2 regions of the Paenarthrobacter sp. 4246 genome follow, and region 2 is predicted to be linked to the other one. Evidence: riboswitches for the same ligand, from Rfam matches in the RefSeq annotation. Region 2 holds a riboswitch; the other holds the start of a gene.

Region 1 (7,285 bases), on a different contig from region 2:
TTAGATGTCCTCGCGGCAGGGGGCCGAGGCAAGGAGGTGCAGTCCGGTCAGGTCGCCGGCCGCAAGGCCGTCAGGGGCGCCAATTTCCGGGTACATGAGTTGGACCGGATCATCAACGTGGTCCAAACCCATGACGTGCCCCAGCTCGTGCTGCATGACCGCCAGGACGTAGTCGGCGCCTTCAGGATCAGCGAGGAGTTCGGCGACCTGCGGGGTGTCCAGCTCCAGGCTGCCCGTGATGTAGCTTTTGGGTCCGTTGTTGAGTGAGTACATGGTGCTGCCGCCCGTACCAATGACTTTGTCCGCCAACGCCGGTGCGGCCTCCGGCGTGGTCCACGAAATCAGCAGGGGAGCCCAGCGGTCGCCGTACTTGGCCGGCTGGTATGGCTCCCGTCGGTCTACCGGCAACTCGTCGGTGGTGCCGTCGTTGACGAACTGAATTCCGGAAGCGGCGGAGACATTCGCGATCGCTGTCTCCAGCAGTGCATCGGAACCCTCCGGCGCGGACGCTTCGTTCACCACGTAGTGCAGCGGGCGGCACGGCGAGTACCCCACCGGAGTGCCGTCGTCGTTGGTAGCCAGGAACTTATACGAATTGTTGGTAGTTTCCGGCGCCTTCGGCGAAGCCAGCGGGGCGTCCGCCTCCTCAAATCCGGGTGGCGGGGCGTCTGCCGCACGTGCAGGTGCCGTTTGCTTCTGCCCTGGTCGCCCGTCGTGCGCGGCACCAGGGACGCTCACACCGGGAAAAAGGGCGGTGATCCGCGGGTCTCCATGCAGGAATCCGCTGACCAACACTGCCACCACAGCGGCAATTCCGGCCATGAGCACGCCACGGAGGATGCGCCAGGCCGTGCTGGCACGCCGGTGCTTTGGCGCACGCGTTTCCCGCTCCGAGTCCACGGTTCTCCATTCCTCACGCCCTGGTCACGCGGGGCAGCGCGGAGGACGAACCAACATTACGGGCTGCGGGGGGAGCCGTCCAAACTAGACGATGGTTGCCCCGAACACCAGGCCCAACCCGTAAGTGGCGGCAGCCGCTGCCAGGCCGATCGCGAGCTGGCGCAGCCCGCGGCTCAGCGGCGACGTCCCGGACAGCAAGCCCACGACGGAGCCGGTCGCCAGAAGCGCGATGCCCACCAGTACACCGGCCACCATCAAGGCGGCAATGCCCGTCATTCCGAAGATGAAGGGCAGGATGGGAACGATGGCACCGGAAGCGAAGAAGCAGAAGCTGGACATCGCTGCACCCCATGCCGAACCGACGGATTCGTGCTCGTCACCGGCGGGCTTCTCAGGCTGCAGGGAGAGGCTGGGATCGCAGTCACAGCTGAACAGGCCCATGCGCTCTGCGGCGCGATGCTCAGCGGCCTCACGCGTCATGCCGCGGGCAAGATACACCAGCACCAATTCGTTGTGCTCGATGTCCAACGACGGTGCAGCCGTGAGAGTGGCTTGGGTGGGCAGGGTCGCGTTGAGTAGTTCCCGCTGGGAGCGCACCGAGACGTACTCACCGGCGCCCATGGACAGTGCGCCCGCCAAAAGACCTGCCACACCGCTCATCAGCACCACCGGACTGGGTACGCCGGTGGCGGCCATGCCCATGACCAGCGAAAGGTTGCTCACCAAACCGTCGTTGGCGCCGAAGACCGCGGCGCGGAAGGTACCGGAGAGCCGGTTCCGACCACGGGTGGCCAGTCCCCTGACCACCTCTTCGTGGATCTGTTCGTCAGCCACCATGGCGGGTGTTGCGGCGGGTTCGGAGCCGTACGGGGAGCGGCCTTCTGCGCGTTGGGCCAGGGCCAGCACAAAGACCGACCCGAAGTTGCGGGCCAGGAAGCCCAGCAACTGGCTGCGCGTTGATGCGGCCTTGGGCATTCCGGCGTGCTCACCCAGGAGCTTGAGCCAGTGGGCCTCGTGCCGGCCTTCGGCTTCGGCCAGGGCCAGCAGAATTTGGCGTTCTTCGCCCTCGCGCCTCTGGGCGAGTTCGCGGTAGACGGCTGCCTCGGCGCGCTCATCGGCGAGGTACTGGCGCCATCTGCGGATGTCGGCGTGCGAGGGTGGCACGGGTTGCGTTCCGACGTTCTCGGGGACTGCCGATTCGGGGGTGGGGTCCGGAGCTGGGCTCGACGAACCGGGGGATTCCTGGTGCTGTTGCACTTTCTCTCCTGTGCTGGGTGGGGTAGTTGCGGCCCCATTGCACGCCCCACTGTACCGCTTATCTGCGCGGTTTTTTGGCTGGTATTCCTCACTTGGAATGTTCGGTGCACCGTAATTTCCGGCCGTCCTTGACCCTCGCCTGACCCGGTGCTCAGATGGAAGGACAGGGGCGGGGGCCCACCCCGCGCACGTTCAACAGGGCTTGAGCGGCCCACGAGACGGAGGTTGCACCATGGACACCACCGAATCACACGCCAACTACCCGGAACGGACCACTATTGAGTCAGATCCGGCCTACGACTATGCCGAGAACCAGGAAGTGGACGAGGCCTGGGTGGAAGAGGTGGACGCCTCCGAGGATGACGAACGTGTGGTCCCCATCGACGAAACCGAGGAATTCCGCGAAGAAGACGAGGAAATCTAGGCGGGCTCCTCGCGGCTGAGTGTGTAATGAAGCTGCAGACCCGCGCGTTTGCCGGCCGCCGCGACAGTCACCGTTAGGGTTCTTGACGCACCACACCAGAGGGTCGGCCGCACCGCTTGGGCCAATGCTTGGGCGATCAAGCGTGGTTGAGGATGTCCGAAACGCCGGGTTCCGGCCTTGGCAGTGATGGTCACCGTGCCCAGGAAGAGGTCGACGGCGGGAATCACCGCGACCTTGTGCGTGTCTGTTTGTACCGGGGTACTTGTAGCCGGGGTGGTATCGCCTTGGTACGGCAAGGGACTGCTCCTTTGGGGGAGTGCTCTTGCCCGCTCGGTTGTCTCTGGTCCGGGACGGGCCGCTTCCTCATCCGAACCACCCGTGAACATGGGGTTGGTGTGTGGCCAGTCGGAGCTTGGCACCACATCTCTTGAAGCTGGGACCACCTTACCGCAGGGCTACCCCAGCAAGTTGGGGCGCCCTGTTCCTGGGGACAAAACAAAGGCGGCGCCGCCCCGAAAAGGGGAGGCGCCGCCGTCGAACTTTGCTCTGTTACGTGCAGGGTTACTTGTGGCTGCTGACCGGGTGGGCCTCAGGCGGGAGTTCCTCGGAGACGGCACCAGCAACGCGCTTGTCCCAGGCCTCGCGGACCGCGGGATCAGTGGGCGGGGTGAGCAGTGAAATCACTACGTAGGCGATGAACGAAGCGGCGAGACCGTAGTAGATCGGTTCGTTGGCGTAGACGCCGTCCGCGCTCGGAATGACGCCCAAGGCGAAGAGGATCAGCAGGGTCAGCGTCAGCACCGATCCCACTGCCATGGACCATGCAGCGGCAATACCCGTGCCGCGCTTCCACACCAAACCGCCCAGAATTGCGACCAGGAGGCCACCCACCAGGATGTCGTAGGCGATGGTGAGGGCAATCACCACGTCCTGTGCCGCCATGGAAATCAGTACTGCCACGATGCCGAGTCCAAGAACCCAGTAGCGGTTTGCTTTGACGTCGTGCTCGGGGTTTTCGCTGTCATCGGTGTTGATGGTCTTGCCGAACCAGCTGGCCACGAACGGGACAACGTCCGCACGTGCCACCGTGGCTGCGGCAATCAGGGCGCCGGAAGCGGTGGACATCATGGCTGCAACAGCCGCGGCCATGACCAGGCCGCCGATGCCGACGGGCAGGATGTGGGTTGCCACCTCTGCGTACACTACGTCCTTGCCGAGGTTGGTGACATCGATGTCCGGCAATGCCACCCGGGCAGCCAAGCCGATCAGGGCGCCGGCGATGCCGTAGAGAATGCAGTAGATACCGGCCGTGGCTCCGCCCCAACGGGCAACAGCGGGGGTCTTGGCAGTGAAGACGCGCTGCCAGATGTCCTGACCGATCAGGAGGCCCAGTGTGTAGACCACGAAGTACGTGATGATGGTCTGGGCACCGATGCCATCGATCTGGAAGAAGGTGTCGTCAAGGCGCTCACGGATGCCGTCCATGCCGCCGGCAGCGTTCAGGACGAACGGGAGCATCAGGAAGAAGATGCCTACGGTCTTGATGATGAACTGAACCTGGTCGGCCAACGTGATGGACCACATGCCGCCAATGGTGGAGTAAACCAGGACGATCGCGCCGCCAACGGCGATGGCAAGCCAGCGCTCCCAGTCGAAGAGCACCACGAAGATGGTGGCGTAGGCGCCGGTGGACGTAGCGCAGAGCATGAGCGTGTACGCCAGCATGACGATGCCGGAGGTCTGCGTGGCCCTGCTGCCGTAGCGAAGGCTCAGCATCTGGGAGACCGTGTAGATCTTCAGGCGCTGGATGGTGCCGGCGAACAGGAGGCTGAGCAGCAGCACGCCTGCGCCGATGGCCACCACCAGCCACATGCCGGAGATGCCGAACTTGTAACCGAGGCCGACGCCGCCCACGGTGGAAGCGCCACCGAGGACCACAGCGGCCATGGTGCCGGTGTAAAGGAACGGTCCCAGGCGGCGGCCGGCCACCAGGAAGTCGCTGTTGTTCTTGGTGCGGGACTTGCCCCACCAGCCGAATGCCAGCATGGCGAGCAGGTACACCACCACGATTGCGATGTTAATAGCCGAAGATTCCATGAACGGTCCTTGGAGCTGATGCACGGAGGTTGGGGTTTTCGACGATACTCCTGCGAAGCGTCGAAGTCTCTGTGCTGATGGTTGGAGATTGGGTGAGTGTTGTGTGCCTCACAGACAACACTTGTTGCCTATGAGGATATGTTGTGATCGGAGTAACAGTCAAGATGCTTTGGTCATGGTTCCGCCGATTCTGGTCCTGTTCGCCCGTCTCCCGGCTACTATTGCTCCAATGACAGGGCCATATGACAGGCCTGAAAGGTTCGTGAATGAAGGCTCTCCCCGTTGAACCGAGCAATGTTCCTGTTGCCATCGGTTCCAGAATCCGCGCAGCCCGGCAGGCGCAGCGCCTCACCATTGAGCAAGTGGCTGATGCTACCGGGCTGACCAAGGGCTTCCTCAGCCGCGTGGAGCGTGACCTGACATCGCCCTCGGTCGCTTCTCTGGTCACCCTGTGCCAGGTGTTGTCGGTCTCTGTGGGTGATTTATTCGCCGCCCCGGAGACGCACCTGACCAGGCGCGACGACGGCCCCCGCATCTCCCTGGGGGGTCAGGGCATCGTGGAGCGGTTGCTGACGGCCCGCTCTGAGCGCCGGCTCCAGATTTTGCAGGCCACCATTGAGCCACGGGGCCGTGGGGAAAACGAACTCTACGCCGTTGACTGCGACGTCGATGTCCTGCACGTGGTCAAGGGCAGGATCAAGCTCATCCTGACCAACGAAGCGTACGACCTCGAAGAAGGGGACACTCTTTCCTTCCCCGGCCGCGAGCCACACACCTGGATCAATCCCACGGATGAGACCGTCGAGGTGCTCTGGGTGCTGGTGCCGGCGGCGAGCCGCTAGGGCGGTCAGCCCACGTGCACCCACGGCCGGCGGGTGATGTCCGGCTCGGCCTCCCTCAGCACTTCACGGGTCACCGGCGCGATCTCTCCTTCTCCGAAGAACAGGAACTTGCTGAGGTTGGAGATCGGGTTGCCCTCGGTCCAACGGAAGTAGATGTGGGGCATGAATCCAGTGACGTCGCGGATGTGGAGCAGCACGGCCGCCACCGTGTTGGGGACGTTGTTGCTGTGTACTTCAAGGATCTTGAAACCGTGCCGGGTCTTGCCCACAACCTGGAGTTCCTGTTCGAAGTCCGAGCTGTCATCCACGATGACCTCGATGAAGACGGCGTCGCAGTCGACGGGCAGGTGGCTGGCCTGCTGCGCGTGCTGGAGCTTCTCGCGGTATCTGCTGGCGCTGAGGTGTTTGGGTTCATGCGCGATGATCCGGACAGGTCCCTCGGAAGCGTTGGCGGTGAATTCCAGGGCTTTCTCGTCCATTTTGATGTGGGTGGCCCGGAGTTCGAAGGCGCGCCGCATGCGGGATATGAAGCTGACCACCATGATGCCCAGGATGAAGAGTGCCGCGATCTTCAGGCCGTCAGGCCGCTCGATCGAGTTGACCACTGTGGTGTAGATGAAGACGAGGGAGATGATTCCGAAGCCGATGAACTGGCCGCGTTGCTTCTTTCGCTTTGCGGACAGGGTGACTGCGATGGAAGCAGAGGTGATCAGGACCAGAACGCCGGTTGCATACGCGCCACCCTGTGCGTTGACGTCGGCCTGGAAGATGATGGTGACGATGAAAGCGATCACAGTGAACACCAGGACCAACGGGCGCAGTGCCCGGGCCCAGGCCGGAGCCATGCCGTAGCGGGGCAGGTACCGAGGAACGAGGTTGAGCAGACCGGCCATGGCGGACGCTCCGGCGAACCAGAGGATGGCGATGGTGCTGACGTCGTAGACGGTTCCGAAGCCGTCGCCGAGGAACTTGTGGGCAAGGTAGGCGAGCGCACGGCCTTCTGCCTTGCCGCCGTCCTGGAACTCGGCGGCTGGAATCAGCATGACGGTGGTGAAGCTGGAGGTGATGAGGAATGAGCTCATGATGATGGCGGCGGTGGTGAGGAGCTTGTGGGCGCCCTTGATCCGGCCGGCTGGGTTGGCTTCGGTGTCCGTGGCGTGTCCCTTGATCTGGGGCATGACGGCCACGCCGGTTTCAAATCCGGAAAGACCCAGTGCCAGGCGTGGGAAGACCAGAAGGGCCAGGGCGATCATCATGATGGCGTCGCCGTGGGAGGTGGTGAGGGCGGTCCACCAGTCGGTAATGACTCCGGCTTCGGTGAAGAGATGGGTCATGGATACGACGATGACCACAAGGTTCAGTGCCAGGAACGCTGCCACCAGTACTACTGCCACGTTGATGGCTTCCTTGAATCCGCGAAGGAAGACCACGCCCAGGCCGGCGATCAAGGCCAGGGTGATGACAACTTGCTGGCCTTCGAGGAAGTGCGGCGCGAAGGGGTTCTCGATCAAGTGGGCTGTGGCGTCGGCAGCTGAGAGCGTGATGGTGATCATGAAGTCCGTGGCGGCGAACCCCAGGAGGGCCAGGACGAAGAGCTTGCCGCCCCAGCGGGGGAGGAGCCGTTCCAGCATGGCGATGGAGCCTTCGCCGCGAGGACTCTCGCGGGCCACGCGTCGGTAGACCGGCAGTGCGCCGGCCAAGGTTGCCACCACCAGGAGCAGGGTGGCCAAGGGGGACAGCAGGCCCGCTGCCAGTGCGGCGATGG
Region 2 (7,285 bases):
CTTGGACGAGACCAGTGAGTATTTGCTGCCCTACGCTGGTGGCTGCGACCTCGGAACGCGCACAGTGGAGCCGCATATGCAGGCCCTGCGCCAGTTCGGGCTTGAGGTCGAAGCGAAGTCCGGGTTCTATTCCGTAGCTGCGCCCCCGGCCGATGACCACCACCGTTCCTTCGTCCTCACCGAACGTGGCGACACCGTTACTGAGAACGCCATCATGGCCGCCGCGCACCGCGAGGGCACCACCGTGATCCGCAACGCCAGCCCCAACTACATGGTCCAGGACCTCTGCTTCTACTTGCACGGCCTGGGCGTTGAAATCGAGGGCGTCGGCACCACCACGCTGAAGATCACTGGCCGTTCCGCCATTGATGTGGAGATCGAGTATTTCCCGTCCGAGGATCCCATCGAGGCCATGAGCCTGATCACCGCGGGCATCGTGACCAACTCCGAGGTCACCATCCGCCGGGTTCCCATCGAATTCATGGAGATCGAGCTGGCTACGTTGGAGCAGATGGGCCAGAACCTTGAAATCTCCGGCGAATACATGGCACGCAATGGCCGGACCCGCTTGGTGGACGTCACCACCAAGCCTTCCGAGCTCCGCGCGCCGCAGGACAAGATCCACCCCATGCCGTTCCCGGGCCTGAACATCGACAACCTGCCGTTCTTCGCTGTGATCGCGGGCAACGCCGAGGGCCAGACCATGATCCATGACTGGGTCTACGAGAACCGTGCCATCTACTTGACGGAACTCAACAAGCTGGGCGCCCAGGTGCAACTGCTTGATCCGCACCGGATCTACGTCAACGGACCCACTAAGTGGCGCGCTGCCGAAATCGGCTGCCCGCCTGCCCTGCGCCCCGCCGCCTGCTTGCTCCTGGCCATGCTCGCTGCCCGGGGCACGTCAGAGCTCCGCAACATCTACGTGATCGAGCGTGGCTACGAGGACCTGGCAGAGCGGTTGAACACCATCGGCGCCAAGATCGAGTACTTCCAGGACTAGGCTCCACGCGCACGCCCGCAACGGATCGGGGACGCGCCCGTTTCCGCCATCCGCCACAGTTCGCTCTGGTGCGGATGGCGGGAAGGGGTGCGGTGCCGCGGTCCTCGCTGCCCTTCCAGCCACTGTCCTCCACCGGCCTCCTGACGCAGAATGGAGCATGCGGACTTTCGGGGTCGAGGAAGAGCTGCTCATCGTCCATCCTGTGACGGGAGAGCCCCTTGCCCTTGCGGATGCGCTGCTTGCCGGCCACCACCAACCCGCATCCGCAACGAGCCTCAGCCACGAACTCAAGCTGGAGCAGATCGAAACCCAGACCCGCCCCTGCCACAGCTACGGTGATCTTCTGCATCAGGTCCGCCGCGGCAGGGCCATGGCCAACGAGGCAGCCCGTCAGCACGGAGCGCGGGTTGCTGCCATCGCTACCTCTCCGCTGGATTCGAACACCCACACCACCCCGGATCCCCGCTATGCCGCGATGCTGGATCGCTTCGGAATCATCGCCACGGAACAATTGACGTGCGGATTCCACGTGCACACCTCTGTCGAATCCCCTGAGGAAGGTGTGGTGGTGCTGGACCATATCCGGGACAAACTCGCCGTGCTCACGGCCCTCACCGCTAACTCACCCTACTGGCGAGGCCTTCCCACCGGTTTCGACAGCTACCGCACCCAGGCATGGAACCGCTGGCCCACCTCTGGACCGTCCGGCGTGTTCGGATCACTCACTGCCTACCGGCGCATCGTGAATCGGCTGTTGGAAACAGGCGTGATCCTGGATGAGGGCATGATCTACTTCGACGCCCGAATCTCCCGGAACCACCCCACAGTGGAGGTCCGCGTGGCCGACGTCTGCCTCCGCGCCGAGGACGCCGCGTTGATTGCGGTACTGGTGCGGGCTTTGGTGGAGACCGCTTCCTTGGAAATGCTCGACGGCGTTGAGCCCACCGCGGTGCCCACGGCACTCCTGCGGATGGCGAGTTGGCAGGCCAGCAATGCGGGCTTGCGTGGAGAGCTCCTGGACTTCGGTGATTTCCGCCCCCAGCCGGCGGCGGACGTCGTCTGGGCCCTGGTGGATTACGTGAGCCCAGTGCTGGATGACCAAGGCGAACTGGAGCTGGTCAAAGCGGGGATCTCAGCTCTGCTGGAGCGGGGGAACGGCGCGGACGAGCAACGGGAAGCTGCAGTGCGGTACAACAACAGGCAGCGCGGCAGCCAGAACCAGCCGGACGGTCCGCCCACCAGCGCTGCCCTGGCCGCCGTCGTCGGGCATGCAGCGAAGGTGACGGTTCGCGGAACCTCCGCCGACGCGCACAAGGAACCCGCGCCGATGCTGTCCCGAGTCAGGAGGCCTTAGGCCTTGTCGGTTTCCGTTTCTTCCCAGGCCATCAAGTAGGCGCCAGTGAGACCCTCCACCAAATAGAAGCAGAACGGCGGGATGTCCTTTTTTGCTACCAGAATGGCACCGTAGACAGGGGCGCTGATTGCGGCCGTAACGCCGATCCAGCGTTTTGTGGGCAAGGAAAGGAGACTCCCACCCAAGGCGGCCAACGCCACCACATGCAATCCCGAATAGGCCAGGAACGGCGCGTTGGATCCCCGGCGGTAGGCAAAACCCTCGAGGTCAGCTGCCCGCCGGGTGAGGCTGGAGACGAAGAACGGGGCACCCGCGAGCAATGCGGCGGCGGCAGCGTAAGCCCACTTCTTCGCTTTCCCGCGTGGTGAGTTGATGTCCGGAACGGCGTCCTTACCCGGAACTGCGCGGGCAAACGCGGCGAATCCCACCGGTACGGCGACGGTCCCTACTGCGGTTAGGTGCTGGCCCACGATCCAGCCGCGCCGTCCGGAGGTCAGCATGCGCAGGCGTTCGGCATCGTCCGGAGTGATGTAGACGCGCGAGACCGGCGAGATTCCCACGAACCACACCACCGTGCCGGCAACGATGACCGCTCCGGCACGGCGATAGGGATGGTTCCCGCTCATGGCAGCAAGGCTAGACCTGTTTGAGGGCCTTCTCCAGATCCAGGATGAGATCGTCCACGTCTTCCAGTCCTACAGACAAGCGGACCACGCCGTCGGTAAGCCCGATCGCGGCCCGGCCCTCAGGTCCCATGGCCCGGTGGGTGGTGGTAGCTGGGTGGGTGATGAGGGATTTGGAATCGCCCAGGTTGTTGGAGATGTCAATGACGCGGAGGCCATCGAGCAAGGCGAACGCAGCCTCTTTGGCTGAGCGCCCGGCCGAAGGAGACAGCTCGAACGTCAGCACAGTGCCGCCGGCCTTCATCTGTTTCGCGGCAAGCTCGTACTGCGGGTGGGACGTGAGCAGCGGGTACTTGACCCAGCTGATGGCAGGCTGCTGCTCGAGCCACTCCGCGATCTTCAAAGCGGATGCCGAGCTGTGGTTGACGCGCAGTCCGATGGTCTCCAAACCCTTGGTCAGCACCCAGGCATTGAACGCGGAAAGGGAAGGGCCGGTGTGGCGCATGAGCTGCTTGACGGGACCATCGATGAACTCTTTGGTGCCCAGGATCGCGCCGCCAAGGACACGGCCTTGGCCATCGATGTGCTTGGTGCCGGAGTACACGATCACGTCCGCGCCCAGCTCACCGCAGCGCTGCAACAGGGGAGTGGCGAAGACATTGTCGACAACGACGGTCGCCCCGGCGGCATGCGCCAGTTCGCTGACGGCAGCGATGTCGACGATCTCCTGCATGGGATTGGAGGGCGACTCAAAGAACACGGCTGTGGTCGGTTCAGAGAGGGCTTCACGCCACTGATCCAGATCCGGGCCGTCAACGAACACCGTCTCCACGCCCCAGCGGGGCAGGATCTCGTTGAGGATCACGAAGCAGGAGCCGAACAGCGAGCGGGCGGCCACCACGCGGTCGCCTGAGGCCAGCAGGGCACCCAGGGCGGTGAAGACCGCTGACATGCCGGATGCCGTAGCAAAGCACGCCTCGGTTCCTTCGAGCAGTCGCAGCCGCTCCTGGAAAGTGGCGACGGACGGGTTGCCGTAGCGGGAGTAAACGAAGCGTTCGTCCTCGCCCGTGAAGGCACGTTCGGCAGCGGCGGCCGATTCATAGACAAACCCGGAGTTCAGGAAAACGGGCTCGGACGTTTCCTGGAAATTGGTGCGGTCAAGGCCACCGCGAACGGCCTGGGTGTCAGGGCTCCAGCTGGCGGCGTCGGGATTAAAGGTCACTTACTCGGTCCCCAGATTCGTCGGCAGGCCACGGTTCTTCCAGCCGTTTACGGTGCGCTCACCGTAACGGTCCGGTTCGCCTTCGAAGCCCTCAAGGACGTTGTACGCAGTGAAGCCGGCCTGCGTTGCGGCGATGGCAGCGGAGATGGAGCGCTGGCCGGAGCGGCAGATGAAGACGAGCTCCACGGCGTCATCCTCGGGTGCCTGCTGCTGCAGGTCCTCGATGAAGCGGGAGTTCGGGATACCGCCAGCGAGGTTCCACTGGATGAACAGGGGATCATTCTCGGTGGCTTTGGTGTCCGGGATGCCGATGTGGGCCCACTCGCCCTCGGTGCGAACATCCACCAGGATGGCGCCTTCTTCGAGCTTGGCCCACGCGTCCTGCGGGGTCAGGTCACCTGCGTAGCTCATGCGTGGCCCTCGAATGCTTCTACATCGTCGTAGTTCTCAAGCTGGTCCACTGCGTTGGCGACGGCGGCATCAGCATTGGCGATCGCCGCGGGCAGCACAATCGCTTGGGCAACGATCACTTCCGTGCCGTTGAAGGTGGCTGCAGGGCTGCCATGGAGCACATAGCCCTCGACGAGGGAATTGTGGATACGCTCGCAGAAATCGCGGTTATCCGGGCCTGTAATCAGGCGGTAAGAGAGTTTTTCTTCAGTGGGTTCAGGCATTGCTGGTGCTCCTCAGTCACGCTTGCAGTTCGAGTTGTCGATACGCCGAGTAGTCACCTGAGGCACCCCGCCGGAGAGAGGGTTGCCGACCAGCAAGTCAGGGCTTTGCGCTGGTACTCATTACTCAAGAAAAACGTAACATCCACGGGCGTCGGGCCGCACTTGCGGGTGGCTGCATGGTCGTCATGTTGCGTAATCGGCGGCTGATCCATTACCGGTCCTTGAGCGCCCGCACTGCCGCGCCGACAGTGGGGTAGAAGTGGTCCGGCGTAAATCGGGCCGCCGTACCGAGGCGGATCAACTTGTCCTTCACAGGCCCTTTGAGCTCGGCAAACACCAGGTCCACTCCTTTTCTGGCCAACCATTCGTCCAGGGTTACCAGGTCATCCAACGCTGTGGTGTCGATCCCGGTGATGGGTTCGGCGGCAAGGATGATGTGGCTGATGGGCTCGGTGGACTCGTCCGGGGCCTCGTCGAGTTGCTCCCTCACAAAGCTGGCCAGAACCTGTCCGTTGCCGAAGAACAGTGGTGCATCAAACCGGAGGATCAAGAGCCCGGGGATGCGCTCGCCCTCGGGGTGCCGTTCAAGATCGTGATACCCGGGTAGGCCTTTCTCGGCGCCGAGTTCGGTTCTGTACGGATCCCATGCCCTGCGGACAAAATCCAGGAGTGCCAAGGCAATGGCCACCACGATTCCCTGGAGGACACCCACTGTCAGCACTCCAAGGAACGCAGCCAGCATCACCACGGACTCGCTGCGGCTCAGCCGCAGGAGCCGCCGGACGCCGGCAGGATCCGCTAGTGCAATGGCTGCTGCGATAACGACGGCGGCCAGGGTTGCCGATGGAAGGTACTCGGTTACTCCCGGAGCCAGCAGCATGAAGGCCAGCACCAGCACGGAGCCGACCACGCCTGTCATCTGGGATTTTGCGCCGGCATCCACGGCGACCGGTGTCCTGGAGGTACTGCCTGAAATGGGGAATCCGCCCAAGAGGCCGGTAGCAGCATTGGCTGCTCCAAGCGCTGCCATCTCCCTGTTTCCGGAGACCTTCTTCCCTTCCTTGGCTGCCAATGTTTGAGACAACACACCAGTGTCAGCGAAAGCCATGAGCGCGATGCCTGCGGCGGCCGGGAGCAGCATCAGGGCGTCTGCCCAGCCAATACCTCCCAGTGCGGGCATGGGCAGGCCCTGCGGCAGGACCCCGGTGACTTTCACGTCGTCGTTAAGCCCGAAGACCGCCGTCGCCACGCACGAGCCAACCACCGCCAACAGAACACCGGGTACCTTCCACTTCAGGAGCCGGGGGATCCAGATGAGAGCCAGTGACCCCACTCCCAAGAACAACGCGGTGATGTTGACCTCGCCGCGCAGTAACCCGGTGGTGACCTTTGCGAGCTTTTGCCAGATGTCGCCGTCGGCCGCAATCCCCAGAAACGCCGGGAGCTGCGAAAGGGCCACCAACAGCGCGATTCCGTTGAGGTACCCGAGCCGGATGGGTTTGGACAGCAGGCCCGTAATGGCTCCCAGTTTCAGTGCCGAGCCGGCAAGCATGAGTGCCCCGATCAACACGGCCAGCAAGCCGGCCAGCGCCACGGATTTCTCGCTGCTTCCCGCTGCCAGCGGCACAATCGCCGCGGCGATCATAGGGGCGAGGGCAGAGTCGGGTCCCAGGACCAGAATGCGGGAGGGCCCCACCACCGCATAAACCAGCAGCGGGACAACTGTTGCGTAAAGCCCGGTGACCGGGGGAAGCCCTGCTGCCTGTGCATAGGCCATTCCGGCAGGCACCAGCAAAGCAAACAGCGCAGCGCCCGCAACGAGATCGTGCCGCAGCCATTCACGCTTGTAGCCCTTGAGGGCCCAGACGCTGGACAGCCGGTCCTTGGCGGAGGGGCGGGTGGTTGCTGCACTCATACAGCGATCATTCCCGACCCCTGCTGTTTGTGGAACACGACATACGCCTTATGTGGAAAATCCGGACCGTCTCCAGCCGCGTTCAAATGTGACGCCCCGGGAGCATAATTGACCCAGTACGTCCCCCTGTAACTTCGCATGAAATCAGGTCGCGGTGAACGGACAGAGCAGTTCTACACTCAAGCCCATGCTGCATTTTGGATGGTTTGTGGGCCACGGATTCGGTGTCCAGGGGTGGGGGACGCCCGGCTACGCCCTGGGTTACGACTGGAAGAAACCCGCCCTGTACCAGGATGCAGTCCGTGCGTTCGAACAATCCGGGTTGGACCTCTTCATCATTGAGGATTCCCTCACCGTGCCGGACACGTATGGCGGATCGGCCGAAGTGTCCCTGGCGCATGCCTCCTTTGCGCCTAAACACGATCCGCTGGCGCTGGTCCCTTACCTGCTCTCCGCCACCGAGCACCTGGGAATCGTGCCGACCGTCAGCGCCT

The links. A riboswitch is a leader RNA that binds a small molecule or an ion and turns the genes downstream of it on or off. The one in region 2 is predicted to bind S-adenosylmethionine.
Region 1: another riboswitch for S-adenosylmethionine. It lies ahead of ABIE35_RS04545 (hypothetical protein); the one in region 2 lies ahead of ABIE35_RS19555 (DUF1737 domain-containing protein).

The regions. Positions count from the first base shown of each region.
Region 1 is NZ_JBEPOP010000002.1:389,341-396,625, reverse strand. It holds gene ABIE35_RS04560 (matrixin family metalloprotease) at 1-900, opposite strand; gene ABIE35_RS04555 (VIT1/CCC1 transporter family protein) at 985-2,157, opposite strand; gene ABIE35_RS04550 (hypothetical protein) at 2,390-2,581, shown strand; gene ABIE35_RS04545 (hypothetical protein) at 2,578-2,877, opposite strand; SAM riboswitch class IV at 2,895-3,014, opposite strand; gene ABIE35_RS04540 (sodium:solute symporter family protein) at 3,143-4,678, opposite strand; gene ABIE35_RS04535 (helix-turn-helix domain-containing protein) at 4,945-5,520, shown strand; gene ABIE35_RS04530 (APC family permease) at 5,526-7,285, opposite strand, start outside.
Region 2 is NZ_JBEPOP010000012.1:93,455-100,739, forward strand. It holds gene ABIE35_RS19530 (UDP-N-acetylglucosamine 1-carboxyvinyltransferase) at 1-1,003, shown strand, start outside; gene ABIE35_RS19535 (glutamate--cysteine ligase 2) at 1,161-2,357, shown strand; gene ABIE35_RS19540 (hypothetical protein) at 2,354-2,983, opposite strand; gene ABIE35_RS19545 (O-succinylhomoserine sulfhydrylase) at 2,994-4,202, opposite strand; gene ABIE35_RS19550 (rhodanese-like domain-containing protein) at 4,203-4,613, opposite strand; gene ABIE35_RS19555 (DUF1737 domain-containing protein) at 4,610-4,876, opposite strand; SAM riboswitch class IV at 4,890-5,001, opposite strand; gene ABIE35_RS19560 (SulP family inorganic anion transporter) at 5,088-6,791, opposite strand; gene ABIE35_RS19565 (NtaA/DmoA family FMN-dependent monooxygenase) at 6,946-7,285, shown strand, end outside.